4 regions of the Nonomuraea sp. NPDC004354 genome follow, and region 1 is predicted to be linked to each of the others. Evidence: riboswitches for the same ligand, from Rfam matches in the RefSeq annotation. Region 1 holds a riboswitch; each other region holds the start of a gene.
What was found. Region 1 has a riboswitch for cyclic di-AMP ahead of ACWENQ_RS00470 (C40 family peptidase). Riboswitches for the same ligand answer to the same signal wherever they lie in the genome.

Region 1 (5,634 bases):
GCCGACAGCGAATGGCCGCCCCGGTGCCGTGCGTAGGTTTGGGGCCCGGTATAACCGAGCAGGACGCGGTCACCGACCTGGGTCGTGCCCAGGACGACGGAGCGGTCAGGGCGCACGGCGACCAGGATTCCCCTGTCGGCGAGTGCGGCCAGCAGCAGGTGCGGACTGCCGTGCTGGACGAGCACGTCGGCGAGAGCGGGGTTCCCGATGCTCATAGGGTGAACGATAGGTAGTAGCCCACGGCTTATCAGGCTAATAGCGAAGAAATCTCCCGATCAAGACAAAGTTGGCTGCGGTCGGGATGAGTTCCCGGGGGGTGGGTACCGGGCTCGCCCAGATCCTGAGACCCTCGTGAATGCGTTCACAAGCCTAGATAGACTCAGAGAGATCCGAGGGGCCCGCTGACGTGTCCCTCAGCCCGTCGCATGCCCGAAGGATCCATCACAGTGAACAAGCCCGTCGTTCTGGTCGCAGAGGAGCTGTCGGAAGCAGGTCTCGCGGTGCTCGGCGCCGACTTCGAGGTCCGTCACACCGATGGCGCCGACCGCTCGCAGTTCCTGCCCGCGCTCGCCGACGTGGACGCGCTCATCGTCCGTTCCGCCACCCAGGTGGACGCCGAGGCCATCGCCGCGGCGCCGAAACTGCGCGTCGTCGCCCGCGCGGGTGTCGGTCTCGACAACGTCGACGTCGAGGCGGCGACGAAGGCCGGCGTCATGGTCGTGAACGCGCCGACCTCCAACATCACCAGCGCCGCCGAGCAGACGATCGCACTCATCCTCGCCAGCGCCCGCAACACCGCGCAGGCCCACGCCGCGCTCAAGAACGGCGAGTGGAAGCGGTCCAAGTACACCGGCGTCGAGCTCGACGAGAAGATCGTCGGCATCCTCGGCCTCGGCAAGATCGGTCAGCTCGTGGCCCAGCGGCTGCAGCCGTTCGGCGTCGAGCTGATCGCCTACGATCCCTACCTGCCGCCGGCCCGCGCCGCGGCGATGGGCGTCAAGCTGGTCAGCCTCGAGGAGGTCATCAGGACCGCCGACTTCATCACCGTGCACCTGCCGAAGTCGAAGGAGACCCTGGGTCTCATCGGCGACAAGGAGCTGCACGAGGTCAAGCCGTCGGTGCGCATCATCAACGTGGCCCGCGGCGGCATCGTCGACGAGGCCGCGCTCTACTCCGCGATCAAGGAAGGGCGCGTGGCAGGCGCGGGCCTGGACGTGTTCGCCAAGGAGCCCTGCACCGACAGCCCGCTGTTCGAGCTGGACCAGGTCGTCGCCACCCCGCACCTCGGCGCCTCCACCCACGAGGCCCAGGAGAAGGCCGGCACCCAGGTCGCCCGCAGCGTCAAGCTGGCCCTCGCCGGCGAGTTCGTGCCCGACGCGGTCAACGTCCAGGGCGGCGTCGTCGCCGAGGACGTCAAGCCGGGCCTGCCGCTGGCCGAGAAGCTGGGCCGCGTCTTCACCGCGCTCGCCGGTGAGACCGCCACCAAGCTCGACATCGAGGTCCGTGGCGAGATCGCCGCGCAGGACGTGCGGGTGCTGGAGCTGGCCGCGCTCAAGGGCGTCTTCACCGACATCGTCGAGGACGCCGTCACCTACGTCAACGCGCCGCTGCTGGCCAAGGAGCGCAGCCTGACCGTCGAGCTGGTCACCAGCTCCGAGAGCCCCGACTGGCGCAACGTCGTCGGCGTGCGCGGTGTGCTGGCCGACGGCCGCACCGTCTCGGTGTCGGGCACGCTGTCGGGGCCGCGCCAGATCACCAAGATCGTCGAGGTCAACGGCTACGAGATGGAGATCGAGCCGACCGACCACCTGGCCTTCTTCACCTACACCGACCGGCCCGGCATCGTCGGCGTCGTGGGTCACCTGCTCGGCGAGAAGGGCATCAACATCGCCTCCATGCAGGTGGCGCGGGACGTCAAGGGCGGCAAGGCGCTGATCGCGCTGACCGTCGACTCGGCGATCCCGTCGGACGTGATGGACCAGATCGTGGCGGAGATCGGCGCCGACAGCGGGCGCTCGGTCGACCTGTCCGATTGACGCTTCCCATGGAGAACGCCCTTCCGCCGCTCGGCGGGAGGGCGTTCTTTCTTTCCGCTGTCGTCTCGCATCGTGAGATATTCGGACGTCCAACGAGACAGCCTGGACCGTGCCAGGTACTTTGGTAGGGATGCGCTGGGTACTCGTACTTATTACCTGCCGCGACGGGGCCTGTTAGGGCAGGTCGACTACCCGTCGCGGTGAGCGGCGTTGCGTCGGCCTTAAGTCCCCTTTCGTCCGGTCCGTGATCCGGACCGCACGAGACCAGGCCCGGTCGGATTCGCGACCGGGATCCGACGTCCGATTTCACTCGCGTCCGCGAAACGAGATGAGCCACGTGTACGACATGTATCCATGGAACCGCGCCGACGACCACGAGGAAGAGGCCGCGCAGGCCCTCCAGACCGCCCTGGACCGCAGGGACAACGGCGGTTCCCCCTTCCCCGGCTGAGCGGGACCGCCCCTTTCCCCGCTGGGCGGGACACCACCCTTCCCCCGCTGGGTGGGACCACCCTTTTCCCCTGGGGGCGCCGGCCGGCTTCCCCCGTTGAGCGGGACCACCCGGTGGAGGTCCCCCTGCTCCACCGGGGAGACCCCGGATCCCCCTCCGGGCGCGCGTCAGCCCGGAAACCGCCTCCGGTTCCCGGGCTGACGCGCGCTCCGACGGGTCAGAACGTGGCTCGTAGCCCCACGGGCGCGGACGAGGACTTCGCCTCGACGAGTCGCGCCTGCTGCTTCACGCCCTTGGGGTCGGGCCGTACCGCGCCGACGAACGCCTGGCGCCGCCACGCGCTGAGCTTCTCCTCCTTCACCACGTCACCGCTGTGCGGCGCGTGCACCATGTAGCCGGGCTTGGAGATCATCCCGACGTGGCCCAGTCCGCTGAAGAAGACCAGGTCGCCGGGCTTCAGGTTGTTCCACGTGATCTTCTTGTCGTACGCCTGGTACTGGTCGGCGGCCACGCGAGGAAGCTCGATCCCCGCCTTCTTGTAGGCCTTCATCGTCAGTCCTGAGCAGTCGTAGCCGTTCGGCCCGGTGCCGCCCCAGACGTACGGCGTGCCCCGCTTGGCCATCGCGAAGTCGAGCGCGATCTGCCATGCGGGCTTGGGTGCCTTCTCGAGCTGGGCCTTCTTGATGTCCGCTCCGGTGAGGGTCACCGTACGAGCGGGGTCGTCCTGGACGGGCCGGTCGGTGCCGGGTTCGGCCGTGACCGGCTGCTTCAGGACCGGGGTGGGGGCGGCCGACGCGGGGGAGGCGGCGGCGATACCTGTGGCGAGGAGGCCGCCGACGACGGCAGCCGTGATGATGCGAGACAGGGGAATGTCCTTCCACGGGGCCGACCGGGTTAGCTGACGGGCTCGGGCGTGGAAGCCGCCCTACGGCATGGGGGTGCCGATTCGCCCCAGGGGGAATGGGTCCCCGGCTCCGTGCGAACGTCGCACCGGATTAGGCTGGCCGAGACTCTAACGAAAGGGTCAAAAGACCGCAAACACGACAAAACGCCGTGTCCGGACAATGAGATCAGGTGTTCGCCAGCCGAGACGACCCGGTAAGGTACCGGCCATGGAGTCGCGCAACATTCGTCTGGCCGTCATCCCCGGTGACGGGATCGGCACCGAGGTCGTCGCCGAGGGGCTCAAGGTCCTGGAGGCGGTCGGCGCCAAGATCGAGACCACCCACTACGATCTGGGCGCCACTCGCTACAACGCCACCGGCGAAACCCTGACCGACGAGACCCTGCAGGAGCTGCGCGGCTACGACGCCATCCTGCTCGGCGCGATCGGCGACCCCAGCGTCCCGCCGGGCGTCCTCGAGCGCGACCTGCTGCTGCGGCTCCGCTTCGAGCTCGACCACTACGTCAACCTGCGTCCGGTGAAGCTCTTCCCCGGCGTGACCACCCCGCTGGCCGACACCCGCCCCGAAGACATCGACATGATCGTCGTGCGCGAGGGCACCGAGAGCCTCTACGCGGGCGCCGGCGGCGTGCTGCGTCGCGGCACCCCGCACGAGATCGCCACCCAGGAGTCGCTCAACACCGCCTTCGGCGTCGAGCGCGTGGTCCGCTACGCCTTCGCCAAGGCCGCCGAGCGCCCCCGCAAGAAGCTCACGCTGGTCCACAAGACCAACGTGCTGACCTACGCCGGCGACCTGTGGATGCGCACCGTCAACCGGGTGGCCGCCGAGTTCCCCCAGGTCACGACCGACTACCAGCACATCGACGCGGCCTCGATGTTCTTCGTCAGCCAGCCCGAGCGCTTCGACGTGATCGTCACCGACAACCTCTTCGGCGACATCATCACCGACATCGGCGCCGCCATCGCCGGCGGCATCGGGCTGGCCGCCAGCGGCAACATCAACCCCGACCGGACCGCGCCCAGCATGTTCGAGCCGGTCCACGGCAGCGCGCCCGACATCGCCGGCCAGGGCAAGGCCGACCCCACCGCCACGATCCTGTCGGTGGCCATGATGCTCGACCACCTCGGCCTGACCGAGGAGGCGGCCCGCGTCGAGCAGGCCGTCGCCGACGACATCGTGGAGCGCCTCACCGGACGGGCCGGCCGTACGACGCACGAGATCGGTGACGACATCACCGCACGAGTAGCCGGCGGCGCCTGACCGCCTGCCACTCCAGCACCATAGGCGGCCTGGCGCCCTTCGGCCGGGTCCATACTGTCCGGGATCCGGCGAGCGCGTAGCCGCCTGGATACCACAATCAGCGCCTGGCGGCTCGCGAGAACGCCAGGCGTTTGCTGTAAGTTCCCGTTACCCGGTTCATCGCAAAATGGACTCAGGGCAAATCTCGCGGAAAGAGAAGGATTTCTGTCATGACCACCGCTCAGAAGCTCAGCTTCGATGTGCAGCTCTCCGACCACGCTCGCACCGCTGCGGAGCGCGAGCAGGTACTGGCGAACCCGGGGTTCGGACAGACCTTCACCGATCACATGATCTCGATCGACTACACCGAGGGCAGGGGCTGGCACGACGCGCGGCTCACGCCGTACGGGCCGCTCGTCCTCGACCCCGCCACCTCCGTCTTCCACTACGCGCAGGAGCTGTTCGAGGGGCTCAAGGCCTACCGCCAGGCCACCGGGTCGATCGTGACGTTCCGGCCCTACGCGAACGCCGGCCGCTTCAACGCCTCCTGCGTCCGCATGGCCATGCCGGAACTGCCCGAGGACACCTTCGTCGAGTCGCTCGACCTGCTCGTCCAGGCCGACCGCGACTGGGTGCCCACCACCGAGGGACACAGCCTCTACCTGCGGCCCTTCATCATCGCGACGCAGGTGGGGCTGGGCGTCAACTACCCGTCCAAGAGCTACCGGTACATGGTCATCGCCTCCCCCGCCGCCTCCTACTTCAGCGGCGGCGTGAAGCCGGTGTCGGTGTGGCTGTCCACCGAGTACACCCGCGCCGCCCCCGGCGGCACCGGCGCCGCCAAGTGCGGCGGCAACTACGCGGCCGCCTTCGTCGCCCAGCGTCAGGCCGTCGAGCAGGGCTGCGACCAGGTGGTCTGGCTCGACTCCAACGAGCACAGGTACGTCGAGGAGATGGGCGGGATGAACCTGTTCTTCGTCTTCGGCAACAAGCTCTTCACCCC
Region 2 (5,634 bases), on a different contig from region 1:
CGCCGATGTAGATGCCCACATGGTGCAGGTCGTTGTAGAAGAAGACCAGGTCGCCGGGGCGTAGCTGCTCGCGCGAGATGTGGGTGCCGGCCGTCCACTGGTCGCCGGTGTAGTGCGGCAGGCTGATGCCCACCTGCTGGTAGGCGGCCATGACCAGGCCCGAGCAGTCGAAGGAACTCGGCCCCTCGGCGCCCCACACGTACGGCTTGAGCTGCTGGGTCAGCGCCCAGCGGGCGGCCTGCGCGGCCTTGCCGCTGCCGATGATGGGCAGGTTGACCCTGCTGGCGCGGGTGCCCGGCCGTCCCGCCTCGCCCAGGGCGCGCCGGAACAGGCTGCTCTCGGTCTTGGCGACCATCGAGGTGATCTTGTCGCGCTTGCTGCCGAGGTCGTTGACGAGTTTCTGGACCTCGGCCAGGCGTGTCTTGGCGGTCGACCTCGCCTTCTCGGCGGCGGCGATGGACTCGGCGAGTTCCTTGACCTCCTGGCCCTGCTGCTGGCCGAGGGCGTAGGAGGTGGCGGCGGCGTCGAGGAAGGAGTCGGGGTCGGCCGCCGAGGTGAAGGCCAGGCCGTCGGCGAGGCCGCCGTACATGTAGGTGCTCTCGGCCACGAGCGTGGCTCGGGCGCGCTTGGCGGCCAGATCGGCCTCGCTGGTGGCCAGGACCTTCTTGGCGGTCTCGGCGGACTTCTTGACGCCCTTGAGCTTCTCGCGCTGCCCGTTGTACTGCTCGGTGAGCGTCTCGATGTCGTTGTGCATCTTCTCGACGCGCTCGGCGAGCTCCTTGAGCGTCGGCTTGGGGTCGGCGGCGGCCGGGCTCAGCGGCATGGCGAGGGCGAGGACGGCCATCGCGGCGCTCACGACGGCGAACCGCTTCCTGGGGGAGCCCGGTTCGTGGGGGCGGGCGTGCTTGCCCGCGGACTTCCCCTCGTGAGTGCGCCTGCGCTTCACCAACCAGCTCCTCTCGTAGCCGCCGACCGGGTTAGCTGACGGGTTCGGGCCGGAGCAGCCCTACCGAGCACGGACTCGGACTCACCCCTGTGGCGGTCGGTGGTCCGCCGGCGGGTCCCCGGCTCCCCGTGGTGGGGGATTAGGCGCGTCACCCACGCCTGGCTGCGTGGGTGACATCGTCGCTGGACACTAGTGCAAGCCAGGTTCGTGCTCAACCAGAACTACGGATCCAGTAGAGGATGCGCAAACAAAGGATCACGGGCGGGTCACGCGAAAGCCTGATCAACCAGGGCATTGCGTGCCCTTTGCCCGGATTGGCAGAGATTTGTCGGGCATGTCGTGCGTCGATGCGGAGCGTGCTCGCCTCGCTACGTGAGGTCATGTGATGGTAGTTAGGGATGGGCCGAAACAAGCTCGGTACGCTGAAGGGCCATGGAGCAGGCCGTCGAGCGCCCAATGCAGGACACCGAGATCGTCGTACGGCGCGCCCGCACGCCGGACGTCAGGTCGATCAAGCGCCTGGTCGACATCTATGCGGGGGCGGGCCGCAAGCTTCTCGAAAAAGCCACGGTCACGCTGTACGAGGACGTCCAGGAGTTCTGGGTCGCCGAGCGCGGCGGCCAGGTGGTCGGCTGTGGCGCGCTCCATGTGCTGTGGGAGGACCTCGCCGAAATTCGCACGGTAGCCGTCGATCCCGCGGCCAAAGGTTCAGGCGTCGGTCACCGTATTGTTACCGCGCTCGTGAGAACAGCTCGCGACCTGGGCCTTCGCCGGGTCTTCTGCCTGACGTTCGAGGTCGACTTCTTCGCCCGACACGGCTTCGTGCCCATCCAGGGAACACCGGTATCACCCGAGGTCTACGCCGAGCTGCTGGCCTCCTACGACGAGGGTGTGGCCGAGTTTCTGGACCTCGAGCACGTCAAGCCCAACACCCTTGGCAACACCAGGATGCTGCTTCATCTGGACGCAGTTGACTACGGCGTTGACCAAGAGGAAAGGTGATTGTTGATACTCATGTCGATACGTTGGGCAACAGCAAGCATGTGTCCTGACATGTGCCACATGCGCCATCGAAGCGAGGTGACACGGTGAGCACCGGACAGCCGCCGTACCCGGACCAACCTGACGACAATTCCGGATACGGTCAGCAGAACGCAGGACGCCCTGGCGAGCAGCCGGATCCTGACGTGACGATCGTCGGCTATCGCCATGAGGGCGGCGGCTACGGTCAGCCGTCACAGGGCCAGCCCGACCAAGGCTACGGCCAGCAGGGCTACGGCCAGCAGCCCGGTTACGGCCAGCAGGGTTACGGCCAGCAGCAGCAGCCCGGCTACGGCCAGCCTTCCTCGGGCCAGCAGGGCTACGGCCAGCAGCAGCCCGGCTATGGACAGCAGGGCTACGGCCAGCCCGCGTCAGGCCAGCAGCCCGGCTACGGCCAGCCCTCCTCGGGCCAGCAGGGCTACGGCCAGCAGCCCCCCGCTTCCGGCCAGCAGCCTTACGGTCAGCAGGGCTACGGCCAGCAGTACGGCCAGCCCGGCTACGGCCAGCCCGGCTACGGCCAGCAGGCCGCCTCGGGCCAGCAGCCCGAGTACGGCCAGCAGGGCTACGGTCAGCAGCAGGCCTCCTCCGGCCAGCAGCCCGAGTACGGGCAGCAGGGCTACGGCCAGCAGCAGGGCTCCTCGGGCCAGCAGCCCGAGTACGGCCAGCAGCCGGAGTACGGCCAGCCCGGCTACGGCCAGCAGCAGCCCGGGTACGGCCAGCCGGCGTCCGGCCAGCAGCCCGGTTACGGCCAGCCCTCGGGTCAGCAGCCCGGTTACGGCCAGCAGCCCGGCTACGGTCAGCAGGGCTACGGCCAGCAGGGCCAGTCGCAGCCCGGCTACGGTCAGTCCTCGCCCTACGGCCAGCAGCAGCCCTACCAGCCCGGTTACGGCCAGCAGCAGCCGCCCGCCTACGGCCAGCCCGGCTACGGCCAGCCGTACGGCGCTCCGGCCGGCCTGCAGCCGCCCGGCGCACCCGCCCCGCTCGCCGAGTGGTGGCAGCGCCTGGTCGCCCGCATCGTCGACGGCGTGATCTTCGCGGTCTTCTGGATCATCGTGAGCACGGTCCTGTTCATGGTCGCGGGTCCGAGCTACGACCTCGCCACCGGCACGTTCACCGGCATGAACCCGCTCGTCCTCGCGGCGATCCTCGCCGTCCTCGCGGCGCTGTTCTACGTGGGCTACGAGTTCCTGCTGACCAAGTCCAAGGGGCAGACGGTCGGCAAGATGATCATGGGTATCAAGATCGTCCCGGTCGGCGGCTCGCTGCCCCCCGGCGGTCTGGAGAGCGACTCCGCCATCAAGCGGGCCGGCATCACGTGGGGCGGCGTGATCCTCAACGCCATCCCGATCCTCGGTGGCCTGCTGGCCTTCGCCGCGATCGGCGTCAACGGCGCCTCCCACCTCTGGGACAAGCCGCTGCAGCAGACCTTCGCCGACAAGTTCGCCGGCACCGTGGTCGTGAAGATCAAGTAAGCGGATACCGAAAAAACGGGGACCGGCGTCGCGCCGGCCCCCGTTTTCGCGTCCCCGGCCCTGTAATCGCGGCCGGCCGGCGTACAGAATGGGGCTTATGGTCGCGCCGCCGCCAGGAGTGCCGGCCGTACCGGCCGATTGGTGGGAACGGCTCGTCGCGCGAAGCATTGAGGCTCTCGTCGTCGGGGTTCTCTATTACATTCTGTTCATCACGGCCTGGGGTTTGTTGCGGACTGTCGGCCTGCTTGAGGTGTATGGCGACCGGTTGCCGAGGTTGTTGGCCTGGCTGGCCGTGGGGCTGGGTTATGCGGGCTATGACTGCCTGGTCCATTACCGGCGGCGCCGTACCTTCGGGAAGGCGATCATGAAGATAAGGCTGGCCGCCGCCCCGGGGCGGCGGCTGGGGCCGGAGGATCTGGCGAAACGCGCGCTGCTCTATCCCGGGCCGATCGCGCTCGCGGGGATTCCTGGCGCCAATGTCGTTGTCGGAATCCTGGTGTTCGCCGTCGGACTGTCTATCTTGATCGACAAGCCCCTCCAGCAGGGGTTGCACGACCGGTGGGCGGGTTCGTTGGTGATCAAAGACCCTCGCTGAAGTGTGCATCTGCCCCCAGACGCCGATTTTTCAGGATTTTCCGGGCGATCGGGTAAGAACTCTGGAGAGACTGGCATTAGGCTAGGTGGCACACACCCCGCCAGGTGGCGCTCCCTTTGGCGCTATCGTCGGGGCGGAGAGTCGACAACAGCTGTCCCGTCCGTCGCAGGGCGGCACGTGCATAAAGGGCGCGTCTCCCACAAACCCCATGAGGCGGCGTGGGGCGGAATGCAGCCGCCGGGCGCCGTCCAAACAGGACGGGTCCGTCCGGGGACCGAACTGACCCGGGAGTCAGGGAATCCGCGAAGCGCTGAATTGTCTCGTCGCCTTTCCGGGTATATGTTTGGCACGCGAATGAAACAATGCGCCGGGAAAGGATTCCGTAGATGGCCAAGCAGATCCAGGAGATTCTCATCGATGACCTCGATGGGGGCGAGGCCAATGAGACGGTCAGCTTCGCCATTGACGGCGCGTCGTATGAGATTGACCTCAGCGACGTTAACGCCAAGAAGCTGCGGGACGCGCTGTCGCCTTTCGTGACGTCCGCCCGCAAGTCGGGTGCCGTTGCGGCCCGTCGCCGGGTGCGCGGCGGAGCACGTTCCATGAGCCGTGAGAAGAGCTCCGAGATTCGGCAGTGGGCCAAGGCCCACGGCCTCCAGGTCAGCGAGCGCGGCCGCATCTCCTCCGCGATCGTGGAGAAGTACGAACAAGCCCACTGACATCATGCGCTTATGCCGATCGCCTAGAACCCCGGAGATCGCCATAAGCGCATGATCGTGTTTGCCGGTGAAAACCGGGCATGTCGTGCGGCCGGTGGCTCATGCTCTAAACGTCGTTCGCTTGCGGCGTATCGGGAACACAGCACCCCCTGTAGGTAGTTGGATGGAGGGTGAACGCCCTGCTCTCGGGGAACGTCTCTGCTATAGAGCGTGTCAGCGGTTCGCCGAGCCAGGGCTAGCATGCGGGAGGACGGGACCGGATTTACCGGCCTGACTGACCGCTCTGTGAGGAGCGACGAGATGTTCGAGAGGTTCACCGACCGAGCGAGGCGGGTTGTCGTCTTGGCCCAAGAAGAGGCCAGGATGCTCAACCACAACTACATCGGCACTGAGCACATTCTTCTTGGCTTGATCCATGAAGGTGAGGGCGTAGCCGCCAAGGCTCTGGAGAGCCTCGGCATCAGCCTTGAGGGTGTGCGCCAGCAGGTCGAGGAGATCATCGGCCAGGGCCAATCGGCTCCGTCGGGGCACATTCCGTTCACCCCGCGGGCCAAGAAGGTTCTTGAGCTGTCGCTCCGTGAGGCTTTGCAGCTGGGCCACAACTACATCGGCACCGAGCACATCCTGCTCGGGCTCATCCGCGAGGGTGAGGGTGTGGCTGCCCAGGTGCTGGTCAAGCTTGGAGCCGATCTCAACCGTGTGCGGCAGCAGGTCATCCAGCTGCTCCACGGCTACCAGGGCAAGGAGCCGGCCGCCGCGGGTGGCCCGCAGGAGTCCGCGCCGTCCACGTCCCTGGTGCTCGACCAGTTCGGCCGCAACCTGACCCAGGCGGCCCGCGAGGGCAAGCTGGATCCGGTCATC
Region 3 (5,634 bases), on a different contig from region 1:
GGACCCTGCGCTTGGCGCGGTAGCCAGCCCGCAGCACCTGCGGCGGCACCTCCACGCGCAGGCGGGCGCGGCGGCGCGCGGCCACGTGCTCCGGCCCGTCCAGCAACGACCTGGCCGGTGTGCGCGGCCCGATGACCAGCGCGGTGAGCAGCGCCACCCAGTCGCTGCGGTTGGCGGGGTGGAAGTAGTTCTCCGCGCACCAGGCGGGCGACGGCGAGCGGAAGGCGCCCTCCGCGACCTCGTCGAGCGTGCCGAGGACGTCGCTGCCCTCGAACACCAGGTTGATCATCTCGGCGCTCACCCCGAAGTCCGACAGCACCAGCAGCGGCACCCGCTGGGCGATCGCCTCCAGCGCCGCGGTCGAGCTGACGGTGACGAACCCGGCGGCGTGCGCGAGGTGCTCGTGCATCGGGCCGGCCGCGAAGCGGACGTCGCCGTCGAGGCCGAGCTCCCGCCACAGCCGCTGGTAGTGGTAGCGCTCGTTGTGGGTCTGCCGCTCGTCCTCCAGCGCCCGCAGCTTGACCACGACATCGAGGTCAGGCCGGGCGGCGGCGAGCGTGGCCAGCGCGCGCAGGATCGTCTCGCGGTCCTCGCGCCGCCGCGGCACCTTGGCCTGGGTGGCGAACACCACCCGGTTGCCGCCCTCGACGGGGGGCACGTCACGCAGGAACGGCAACCTGGCCAGCCCCACCGCGCCGCCCCCGCCGAGCCGGGCGGCCAGCGCGCCGAACTCGGCGACCTCCCTGCCGCTGTGCACGACGAACAGGTCGCAGCCACTGCGGAAGAGCCAGGCCTTCTCGGTGGCGGGGACCGAGATGCCGGGCAGTCCCGTGACGAAGACGGGTCGCGGCCGCAGGCCGTCGAGGACCTCGGCGACCAGCACGTCGACGACCGGTCCCGTGCACGCCACGAGGATCGCGTCGGGCCGCAGCCGTTCGGCCGCGCGCCTGAGCGCCCGCGCCGACAGCACGGGGACGGCCGAGGACCGCGTCCCGGCGACCGCGGCGGCGATCTGCTCCGGTGAGGGGGTGATCGGGGTGCGCACGACCGCGAGCTCCGTCACGCAGTCGGCGGGCAGGTCGTCCAGGAGACTGGCCGCCCACTTCAGGTACGAGTCGGAATCGGCCAGAGCCAGGACCTTCAACTGGGTACTCCCGAGAACATCTGCAGGTGGGATCGGAGGGATGGCGCCGCGCGGCTGGTCCACCAGTCGTCGGGCACGTGCACGGGCTCGACCGCGACGCCGCGCGGGCTGAGCAGCACCCGCAGCGAGCTGATGGCGGTCGAGGGGAGGCTGACCACGCGCTGCTCGGCGGACAGGCCGCGCAGGGTCAGCTCGGCTGGAACGCCGGGGGCGTGGACGGTGATGCCGGGCCGCTCGCGGATGAGGGCCAGGTCGACGGGGTCCTCGCGGCGGTGCGGGTAGTAGGCCAGCGGCTCCTCGGCCGCCAGCTCCGTCAGCCAGCGCAGGTAGCGCTCGCGGTGCACCAGGCCGTTCCTGACCAGGGAGGTGCCGAGCACGACCGTCCGCTCGGAGGGGCCGGGCGTGCTCATCGGCTGCGCGCGCAGCCAGTCGAAGTCGTGGCCGGCCAGCTCGACGCCGGCCTGCCGGACGGCCGCCGCCAGCTCGCCTGGCACGGGAAGGGCCGTGAACACCGACAGCGCGCCCTTGCGGGCGGTACGGCGCAGCCGTCCGGCCGCCAGCAGGCCGAGCGTGGTCCGCCAGGCGCTCGGCTCGGCGCGGGCCCGCAGCAGCGGCCTGGCGGGGCGGGCCGACAGCAGCTCCAGCAGCCGGATCGTGGCGAGCCCGTCGTCGACGATCACGACGCGACCGGGGCGGATCATGACCCAGCGCAGCTGGACCCGGCCGGAGAAGGCGTCGCCGACGGCGTTGAGCGTGCGGGGCATGCGCTCGCTGGGTTCGGCCAGCTCCAGCCCGCGCGGCAGGTCGAGCCTGAGCAGTTCCCGCCTGGTGGTGGCCAGCGGGCGCAGCCCGGCGCGCGGCACCACCAGCGTCCGGTCTCCCAGCAGCCCGGCGTGGTGGGCCTCGACGGCGCAGAGCATCTGAAGTGGCGACTCCACCCAGGCCACGGATTCCTGTTCGTTCACGACACGCGCCACGGTAGGACGCCCACTCGAAGTGCCAGCCAACGCGACGTTAACAATGGAGAGATGAACATGAACTCGCTGCTGCTCAACACCGACGGCGTGCAGATACCGCAACTCGGCTTCGGCGTCTGGCAGGTTCCCGACGACGAGGCGGAGCGGGCCGTGTCCTTCGCCATCGAGGCCGGCTACACCAGCATCGACACCGCCAGGCTCTACTTCAACGAGGAGGGCGTGGGCCGGGCGATCGCCCGCGCGGACGTTCCGCGCGAGAAGCTGTTCATCACCACCAAGCTGTGGAACGACGACCACGACAGGGCCGAGGCGGCCTTCGAGGCGAGCCTTTCCCGGCTGGGGCTCGACCAGCTCGACCTCTACCTCATCCACTGGCCCGTCCCCGCGCAGGACAAGTACGTCCAGGCGTGGAAGTCGATGGAGCGGCTCTACAAGGACGGCAGGGTGCGTGCGATCGGCGTGTCGAACTTCACGATCGCCCACCTCGAGCGGCTCATGAACGAGACCGAGATCGTCCCCTCGATCAACCAGATCGAGCTGCACCCCCGCTTCCCCCAGCCGGAGCTGCGCGCCTTCCACGAGGCCAACGGCATCCTCACCGAGGCGTGGAGCCCGCTCGGGCAGGGCAGGAGGCTGCTCGACGATCCGGCGCTGGCCACGCTGGGCCGCAAGCACGGCAAGTCGCCCGCGCAGGTCGTGCTGCGCTGGCACGTCCAGCTCGGCAACGTGGTGATCCCCAAATCGGTCACCCCTTCGCGGATCAGGGAGAACATCGACGTGTTCGACTTCACCCTCGACCCGGAGGACATGGCGGCGATCGGCGCGCTGAACACCGGCACGCGCCTCGGTCCCGACCCCGCCACGTTCAACTGGATGGGCTGACATGACCGAACGGGCACGGCCCGCGCCGCCGGCGCGGGCCGTTCGCATGTCCGCGATAAGGGAGGATTGATCGCGGAAAGGGAGGTTCGTCATGCGTGAGTTAGCGTGGGGCATCGCGGCCACGGGCGGGATCGCCAGGATGGTCGGCGCGGTGATCGCCGCGGAGCCCGGCATGCGGGTGGCCGCGGTCGGCTCCCGCGACCAGGGCAGGGCCGCGGAGCTGGCGGCGGCGCTCGGCGCGGACGCGGCCTACGGCTCCTACGCCCAGCTGTGCCAGGACCCCGCCGTCGACGTGATCTACGTGGCCACCCCGCACGCGCAGCATCTGGAGGTGGCCGAGGCGGCCATCGCGGCGGGCAAGGCCGTGCTGTGTGAGAAACCTCTCGCCGCGAGCGTGGCCGACGCCGAGCGGATGGTGAAGCTGGCCAGGCAGGCGGGCGTGTTCCTGATGGAAGCGATGTGGATGCGCTTCAATCCCCTGATCAGGGCGCTGCTGACGGAGGAGAGGTTCGGGGAGCTGCGCTCGGTGCAGGCCTCGTTCGGCTTCGTCCAGCCTTACGCGGCCGAGCACCGGCTCTGGAACCCCGCGCTCGGCGGCGGGGTGCTGCTCGACCTGGGGATCTACCCGTTCGGGCTGGCGCAGCTGCTGCTCGGCGAGCCGGCTGAGACGCATCTCACCGGATCGCTCGGCCCCTCCGGCGTGGACGCCGAGGTGGCGGCGCTGCTCACCTACGCGGGCGGCACCAGGGCGCTGGTCGAAACCTCGCTGCTCAGCCCGCTGGCCAACACCGCGACCGTGGTGGGCACGGGGCTGCGGGCCGACATCGCCGCGCCGTTCTGGGCGCCGCGGCGCATCGTGCTGTCGGGGCCGGGCGTGGATCCGGAGGAGCTCGTCCTGGACCCCGCCATGAACGGCTACGCCGAGGAGGTGCGCGAGGTGCGCGCCGCGCTGGCCGACGGCAGGACGGAGAGCTCGGTCATGCCGCTGGACGAGAGCCTGGCGATGATGCGGATGCTGGAGGACGCCAGGGTCAGGCTAGGCGCTCGGTAGCGCGGGCCGCCGCCTCGGCGTGGCCGGAGCCCGCGGCCGCCCGGAAGTGGGCGCGGGCCCGGTCGGGGCGGCCCTCCCTGCCCTCCAGCAGGCCGAGGTTGAACATGGCGCGCGGCGCGGCCTCCTCGTGGCCGGTTTCGATGGCCCTGGCGTACCAGCGCCGGGCCGCGTCGGTGTTGCCGCAGCAGTCCTCCAGGACGCCGAGGTTGAACATCGCCCTGGGCGTGCCGGCCCTGCCGTACCAGTGGCGGGCCGCGTCGAGGTGGCCGCTCTCGTCCTCGATCAGCGCGAGGTTGAAGGCCGCCCGCTGGACGGCGGCCGGATGGCCCGATGCGATCGCCAGGAGATACCATCGCCGGGCTTCGTCCGGACGGTGTCCGTCTTCCCGCAGCCCCCTGTTGAACAGGTCCTGTGGCGACATGACCTGACCGTAAATGATCGCCGGACCTTTATCAATTTGTAAGCTACTTGCCTCGTGTATTACCTTAGGCTCACTCAAGGCATAAACCGGGCATTCCGGACATTGCCTGTCATTGCAATCATCACAGGTTCGCCTGTGACCGCTGAATCCGCACCATGCGGAACCGGGGACCCACTTCCTCTGGGGTGAATCGGCACACCGTGCCGTAGGGCAGCTTCGCGTCCGAACCCGTCAGCTAACCCGGTAAGCGGCAGGAAGCTAGCAAGGAGTTCCCCTTCCCATGGCAAAGCCCAGCCGTAGCCGTGCCCCGAAGCTCACCTACGCGCATGCCGCGCTCGGCGCCGTCGTCATCGCCGGCTCGTTCGTTCCCACCGCCGCCCAGGCCGAGAAGCTCCCGCTGTCCGAGAGCCAGCGGGTAGCCGTCCTCGCCAAGGCGCCCAAGGAGGAGGCCGGCAAGCCCGCCGCCGCCAGGCCGGAGGCCAAGGTCATCCCCTCCGCCACCGTCGTTCTCACCGAGGCCAAGAAGCAGGTCGGCGTCAAGGAGAACTCCGCGGGCGGCGGAACCAAGTTCCAGAACTGGTACGTCGGATCGCAGCGCGCCAGGGAGACGGTCGTCAGGGACGGCGGCGACGTCAGCGCGTACGCCAACGCCCCGTGGTGCGCGATGTTCGTCTCGTGGGTCGGTGAGATGACCGGCGCCCGCACGCAGGTCGGCTGGGACGCCTACACGGTGACCCACGCCAAGTGGTTCAAGGCCAACAAGCGCTGGGGCACCGCGCCCAAGCCCGGCGCCGTCGTCTTCTTCGCCTGGGACGGCAGCAAGAGCCTCGACTCCATCGACCACGTCGGCTTCGTCGAGAAGGACAACGGCGACGGCACGATCAGCACGATCGAGGGCAACACCGGCAACGGCGCCGTCGAGCAGCGTGTCCGTCCGAAGTCGCAGGTCGTCGGCTACGGCTACCCCAGCTACGGCGGCTGACGCTTCCCCTTCCCCCGCATTCCCCCCGGCCCTGTCGCCAGGACGGCCACGCGCCGCTCCGGTGACGGGGGCCACCCACGGGCTCGGGCCGGTCCCCTCGGACCGGCCACCCCGTTCCCCCCGCAGTACGTTCCCCCGCAGAACGTTCCCCCGGGCCGCGACGGCGCCGTCTCAGCG
Region 4 (5,634 bases), on a different contig from region 1:
CCCCGCGCGCCTGGCCCACCTGGCGGCCTGCGCGCAGGCGCTCGACGCGCCGCTGGTGAGCGAGCACCTGGCGTTCGTGCGCGGGGGCGGGATGGAGGCCGGGCACCTGCTGCCGGTCCCGCGCACCCGCGAGACGCTCGCGGTCGTCGCCGACAACATCAGACGCGCCCAGGACGCGCTGCCCGTCCCGCTGGCGCTGGAGAACGTGGCGGCCATCTTCGGCTGGCCGGAGGACGAGCTGACCGAGGCCGAGTTCCTCGGCGAGCTGGTGGCGCGCACCGGGGTCGGGCTGCTGGTCGACGTCGCGAACCTCTACACCAACCAGGTCAACCTCGGCCTGTCCGTGGTCGCGGCGCTGGACACGCTGCCGCTGGCCGCGCTGGCCTACGTGCACGTGGCCGGCGGGCACCTGCACGACGGCGTCTGGCACGACACGCACGCGCAGGCGGTCCCTGAGCAGGTGCTGGAGGTGCTGGAGGAGCTGTGCGCCCGGGTGGCGCCGCCGGGCGTCCTGCTGGAGTGGGACGACCACTACCCGAGCGACGCCGCGCTGGCCGGCGAGCTCGACCGCATCCGCACGGCCATGGCCGCGGGCGCCCGCCGCCTGGCGACCTCGTAGGACCGGGCATGGAGGGTCACGGCAGCATGCAGGCGGGGAGCGGGTCGCAGGCGCTGAGGGAGGCCGGGCCGGAGGAGGTGACGGAGGTGTCGGGAGTGTCGGGGGAGCTGTCGCGGGGTGCCGCGGGGCCCGAGCGGTCGCTGGAGGACGTCAGGGCGCGGCTGGGGGAGGCGCAGGCGAGCGTGGTCGCGGCGCTGGTCGCGGGTGGCGCCCCGCCCGCCGGATTCGACCAGGTACGGCTGGCCGTCCAGGCGCGCAGCCTGCTCGCCAAGCGGCGCGGCATCGTGGCGAGGCTGCGCCCCGACGCCGCCGCGGCAGCGGGGGCCGCGCTGGTGGCCGAGTTCGCCGCCTACGCCGCCGCCCGTACCGAGCCCCCGGCCCGCTACCGTGCCGACGCCGACGACTTCGCCGACTGGCTGCGCGCCCGAGGGATCCTCCACGACCCGCCACCGCGCCGCCGCGGGCGCCTGCCGTTCCCCTGGCGCCGCCGCTGAACCGGGGGACACCCCCCACAGTGCGGGTCGGCCACCCTTCGCCTCGCAGCGGCCCGAGCCTCGGTCCTGCCGTTCTTCCTGGGGCCGCGGTGAGTCCCGGGGAGCTCTTGCCGAGGTCGGCCAGACATCCTATGTTTGCCGCGTGATAGTCGACGCCCACCAGCACTTCTGGAACCTGGAGACCGGCGCCTACTCCTGGCCCACTCCCGACCTGCCGGCGATCCACCGCACCTTCGGCCCCGAGGACCTGGCGCCCGAGCTGGCCGCCGCGGGCGTCGACCGGACGGTCGTGGTCCAGGCCGACGACTCCTTCTGGGAGACCGACGCCATGCTGGCCCACGCCGACGCCCACGACTTCATCGCCGGGGTCGTCGGATGGGTGCCCCTCGACCGCCCGGAGGAAGCCGCCCGAGCGCTCGAGCGCTACACCAGACATCCGAAGTTCGTCGGCGTCCGGCACCTCATCCACACCGAGCCCGATCCCGACTGGCTGATCGGGGAAGCGGTGCTCGACGGGCTCGGACTGCTGGCCGAGGCGGGCGTGCCGTTCGACGTGGTCTCGCTGCTGCCCCGGCATCTGGAGCACGTCGTCACGATCGCCGAGCGGCACCCCACGCTCAACCTCGTCATCGACCACCTGTCCAAGCCCAGGATCGCCGCCGGTGAGCTGGAGCCGTGGGCGTCGCTGCTGCGCGCCGCCGCCGCCTGCCCCACCGTGTACGCCAAGGTGTCGGGTCTGGTCACCGAGGCCGACCACGCCCGCTGGACCGTGGCGGACCTGCGGCCCTACGTGGAGCACGCGGTCGAGGTGTTCGGGCCGGACCGGCTGATGTTCGGCAGCGACTGGCCCGTCTCGCTGCTGGCGGCCGACTACCGGACGGTCTTCACGGTGTACGGGGCGCTTCTCGGGGGGATCGACCGCGACAAGGTGCTCGGCGGGAACGCCGCCCGTTTCTACGGCTTGAGCGCGATGTAGCGGCCCGTCGCAGGCCGGAGGTTCGCGGCTATTTGCGTGGTTTATGCTATTTTGCTACTTTTGGGCCGTTGTGCGACGAGCTGTGACATGTTCGTTGCCGTTTCATTGCCCGGACCGCGCGTCATCTCAGGCCAGTCCGCCGGACGCGCGGCCGCCGAATCCGTATCCACGGAGCCGGGGACCCACTTCCCTTGGGGTGAATCGAGCGCCCGCTCAGCGGCGCCCGTAGGGCACTTCCCAGCCCGAACCCGTCAGCTAACCCGGTAGGCGGCATGGAAGCCAAGGAGCAGACCCTTCATGCCCACGCATCTCACCTACCGGCTGGGACGCGCGCTGCTCGGCGCCGTCATCACCGCGGGCGCCGTGACCGCGGTCGCCACCGGTGCGCAGGCCGCCCCCCAGCCCGGCGTCGTGTCGCCGGTCTCCCGGACCCCCGCTCCGGCCGCCGCCGCGGACGCCCCGGCGGTGCTCGGCCGGGCCGCCCACCTGATCGACGCCAGGACCGGCAAGGTCTACTTCAGCAAGAAGGCCGATCGGCGCATGCCGGTGGCCAGCATCACCAAGGTGATGACCGCCTACACCGTGCTGAAGGAGGCCAAGCCCACGGACGTGGTCAAGGTCACCTCCGCTGACGTGCGCTACGCCTCGAAGGGCGGCGCCTCCGTGGCGTACCTGCGCGCCGGCGACCGGCTCACCGTGGAGGAGATGCTCTACGCCCTGATGCTGCCCTCCGGCGCGGACGCCGCCCACGCGCTGGCCCGCTCGTACGGGCCCGGTGTCGACGCCTTCACGGCGAAGATGAACGCCAACGCCCGCGCGCTCGGGATGAAGGACTCGCTGTACGTCAACCCCGACGGGATGCCCGCCAAGGGCGGCGGCTACTCCACCGCGCGCGACCAGGTACGGCTCGCCCAGGCCGCGCTGGACAACAAGACGATCAAGAAGGTCGGCTCCACCCGGTACCGCTCGCTCCCCGAGACGGCGGAGCACGGCGCCTACTCCTGGCGCAACACCAACCGCCTCCTCGGCACGCCGGGCGCCGTCGGCCTGAAGACCGGCTTCACGCGCGCCGCGGGCTACACCCTCGCCTTCGCGGCCGAGCGTGACGGCCATCGGCTGGTCGGCGTGATCCTGGGAGAGTCCAGCTCCAGCCGCCGCTTCGACACCGCCGAGGCGCTTGTCGACTGGGCGGCGACCAGCGGCAGGCTCTGACCGGCGGGGCGCACGCGCCCCCATGGTCCCGCCGCGTCCGACCACCGCCCGCGGCGACGGATGTGGCGAGCGGGCCGGACGGTTCCACCGTGGCGCTGGAGGCGGCAGCGGATCGCCGACAGCTCGCCAGGAATCCGCCTAAGGGGGCCAGCAGTCTCGAAAGGCGGTGATAATTGCCTGTTAGGTCGTGAGTCGACCACTAAGGCACAGCACCGCTGGGGAGGAACTCCGTGGGCCTGCGCGATCTGGTCTACCGGCTGTACGAGCGCCGGTTGGAGGCCAAGCTGTCCGCCGACAGCGGCGACTTCCCCCGCCATGTCGGGGTCATCATCGACGGCAACCGCCGTTGGGCGCGCGCGATGGGCATGCGCGACGTCAGCAAGGGACACAGGAAGGGCGCCGACAAGATCTCGGAGCTGCTCACCTGGTGCCGTGAGGCGGGCGTGGAGGTCGTCACGGTCTGGATGCTGTCCAGCGACAACCTCAACCGGCCGAAGGAGGAGCTGGAGCCGCTCCTGAGGATCATCGAGGACGTCACTCAGGAGCTCGTGGCCGAGGGCTGGCGCATCATCCCCGTCGGCGCGCTCGACCTCCTCCCCGACCAGACGGCGAATGTCCTGAAAACCGCGAAAGAAACCACATCGCACCGTCCCGGGCTGATTGTGAACGTTGCGGTTGGGTATGGAGGAAGACGTGAGATTGCCGATGCGGTGCGCTCACTCCTCCAGGAGCACGCAAGTAGGGGGGCGAGCATCGAGGACCTGGTCGAGGTCCTCGATGTGGAGCACATCGCGGAGCATCTCTACACTCGCGGTCAGCCCGATCCCGACCTCCTCATCAGGACGTCGGGCGAGCAACGACTGTCAGGCTTCCTGCTCTGGCAGAGCGCCCACTCCGAGTTCTACTTCTGCGAGGCCTACTGGCCTGACTTCCGCAGGGTCGACTTCCTGCGGGCGCTGCGCGACTACGCCGCGAGACACCGGCGTTACGGCTCCTGAGACATGTTCACGAACAGCACGTGAACAGACGCTTGGCCGCTTCGGCGGCGGGTATCCAGGACCTAACGTTGGAAGTGGCCGACCACAGGCCGGTCACTCCGGAGAGGGCCCGCCTTTGCGCACTGACCTGCCGAGGGGGGCCGGTACCCGGCGCCCCACGCGGGGCGCGGGCCCGGTCCGAATTCCCGCCTCGTCTGCAGGGCGCCCCTTCCACGGGCGCCCGGGGGAGAACGTGTGGCAGTGTCCTCGAGCAACAACTCCACCACCAAGCGCACCTACGTGCTGGACACCTCGGTCCTGCTCGCCGACCCGGCGGCGATGACCCGCTTCGCCGAGCATGAGATCGTCCTTCCGATCGTCGTGATCACGGAGCTGGAGGCCAAGCGGCACCATCCCGAGCTCGGCTACTTCGCACGCAAGGCACTGCGCTACCTCGACGACCTGCGGGTGCAGCACGGCAGGCTCGACGAGCCGATGCCGACAGGCGAGGGCACGATCAGGGTCGAGCTGAACCACAGCGACCCCTCGATCCTGCCGGTCGGGTTCAGGCTGGGCGACAACGACACCCGCATCCTCACCGTGGCGCGCACGCTCGCCGCCGAGGGCAAGGACGTCGTGCTGGTGTCCAAGGACCTGCCGCTGCGGGTGAAGGCCGCCTCCATCGGCCTGTCGGCCGAGGAGTACCGCGCCGAGCTGGTCATCGAGTCGGGCTGGACCGGCATGGCCGAGGTCCAGGTCACCACCGACCACGTGGAGACGCTGTTCGAGCACGGCTCCGCCGACCTGGAGGAGGCGCGCGAGCTGCCCACCCACACCGGCCTGCGGCTGCTGTCGGCCAGGGGCTCCGCGCTCGGCAGGGTGCTGCCCGACAAGTCCGTACGGCTGGTCCGGGGCGACCGGGAGGCCTTCGGCCTGCACGGCCGCTCGGCCGAGCAGCGCATCGCCCTCGACCTGCTCATGGACCCCGAGGTGGGCATCGTGTCCCTCGGCGGCAGGGCGGGCACCGGCAAGTCGGCCCTGGCGCTCTGCGCCGGCCTGGAGGCCGTCCTGGAGCGCCGCCAGCACCGCAAGGTCGTGGTCTTCCGCCCGCTCTACGCGGTCGGCGGCCAGGAGCTCGGCTACCTGCCGGGCAGCGAGGGCGAGAAGATGGGCCCGTGGGCGCAGGCCGTCTACGACACGCTGAGCGCGGTGACCACGCCCGAGGTGATCGAGGAGGTCCTCGACAGGGGCATGCTGGAGGTCCTGCCGCTCACCCATATCCGCGGCCGCTCGCTCCACGACGCCTTCGTGATCGTGGACGAGGCGCAGTCGCTGGAGCGCGGGGTGCTGCTGACG

Region 2: it holds a riboswitch for cyclic di-AMP, as region 1 does, so the genes downstream of both, ACWENQ_RS09240 (NlpC/P60 family protein) here and ACWENQ_RS00470 (C40 family peptidase) in region 1, are expected to answer to the same signal.
Region 3: it holds a riboswitch for cyclic di-AMP, as region 1 does, so the genes downstream of both, ACWENQ_RS42700 (CHAP domain-containing protein) here and ACWENQ_RS00470 (C40 family peptidase) in region 1, are expected to answer to the same signal.
Region 4: it holds a riboswitch for cyclic di-AMP, as region 1 does, so the genes downstream of both, ACWENQ_RS21560 (D-alanyl-D-alanine carboxypeptidase family protein) here and ACWENQ_RS00470 (C40 family peptidase) in region 1, are expected to answer to the same signal.

Annotation. Positions count from the first base shown of each region.
Region 1 covers NZ_JBSGDV010000001.1:117,082-122,715, forward strand. Annotated here, with positions in the region: gene ACWENQ_RS00455 (hypothetical protein) at 1-215, opposite strand, end outside; gene serA (phosphoglycerate dehydrogenase) at 447-2,036, shown strand; gene ACWENQ_RS00465 (hypothetical protein) at 2,365-2,487, shown strand; gene ACWENQ_RS00470 (C40 family peptidase) at 2,705-3,193, opposite strand; cyclic di-AMP (ydaO/yuaA leader) riboswitch at 3,356-3,499, opposite strand; gene ACWENQ_RS00475 (3-isopropylmalate dehydrogenase) at 3,600-4,652, shown strand; gene ACWENQ_RS00480 (branched-chain amino acid aminotransferase) at 4,862-5,634, shown strand, end outside.
Region 2 covers NZ_JBSGDV010000002.1:707,831-713,464, forward strand. Annotated here, with positions in the region: gene ACWENQ_RS09240 (NlpC/P60 family protein) at 1-946, opposite strand, end outside; cyclic di-AMP (ydaO/yuaA leader) riboswitch at 952-1,102, opposite strand; gene ACWENQ_RS09245 (amino-acid N-acetyltransferase) at 1,379-1,948, shown strand; gene ACWENQ_RS09250 (RDD family protein) at 2,035-3,459, shown strand; gene ACWENQ_RS09255 (RDD family protein) at 3,557-4,054, shown strand; gene ACWENQ_RS09260 (histone-like nucleoid-structuring protein Lsr2) at 4,441-4,773, shown strand; gene ACWENQ_RS09265 (ATP-dependent Clp protease ATP-binding subunit) at 5,074-5,634, shown strand, end outside.
Region 3 covers NZ_JBSGDV010000029.1:55,474-61,107, forward strand. Annotated here, with positions in the region: gene ACWENQ_RS42675 (DUF6716 putative glycosyltransferase) at 1-1,144, opposite strand, end outside; gene ACWENQ_RS42680 (hypothetical protein) at 1,141-2,109, opposite strand; gene ACWENQ_RS42685 (aldo/keto reductase) at 2,179-3,003, shown strand; gene ACWENQ_RS42690 (Gfo/Idh/MocA family protein) at 3,095-4,054, shown strand; gene ACWENQ_RS42695 (SEL1-like repeat protein) at 4,035-4,475, opposite strand; cyclic di-AMP (ydaO/yuaA leader) riboswitch at 4,606-4,740, shown strand; gene ACWENQ_RS42700 (CHAP domain-containing protein) at 4,756-5,457, shown strand.
Region 4 covers NZ_JBSGDV010000007.1:105,342-110,975, forward strand. Annotated here, with positions in the region: gene ACWENQ_RS21545 (DUF692 domain-containing protein) at 1-619, shown strand, start outside; gene ACWENQ_RS21550 (hypothetical protein) at 628-1,113, shown strand; gene ACWENQ_RS21555 (amidohydrolase family protein) at 1,256-2,089, shown strand; cyclic di-AMP (ydaO/yuaA leader) riboswitch at 2,232-2,374, shown strand; gene ACWENQ_RS21560 (D-alanyl-D-alanine carboxypeptidase family protein) at 2,387-3,301, shown strand; gene ACWENQ_RS21565 (isoprenyl transferase) at 3,532-4,299, shown strand; gene ACWENQ_RS21570 (PhoH family protein) at 4,534-5,634, shown strand, end outside.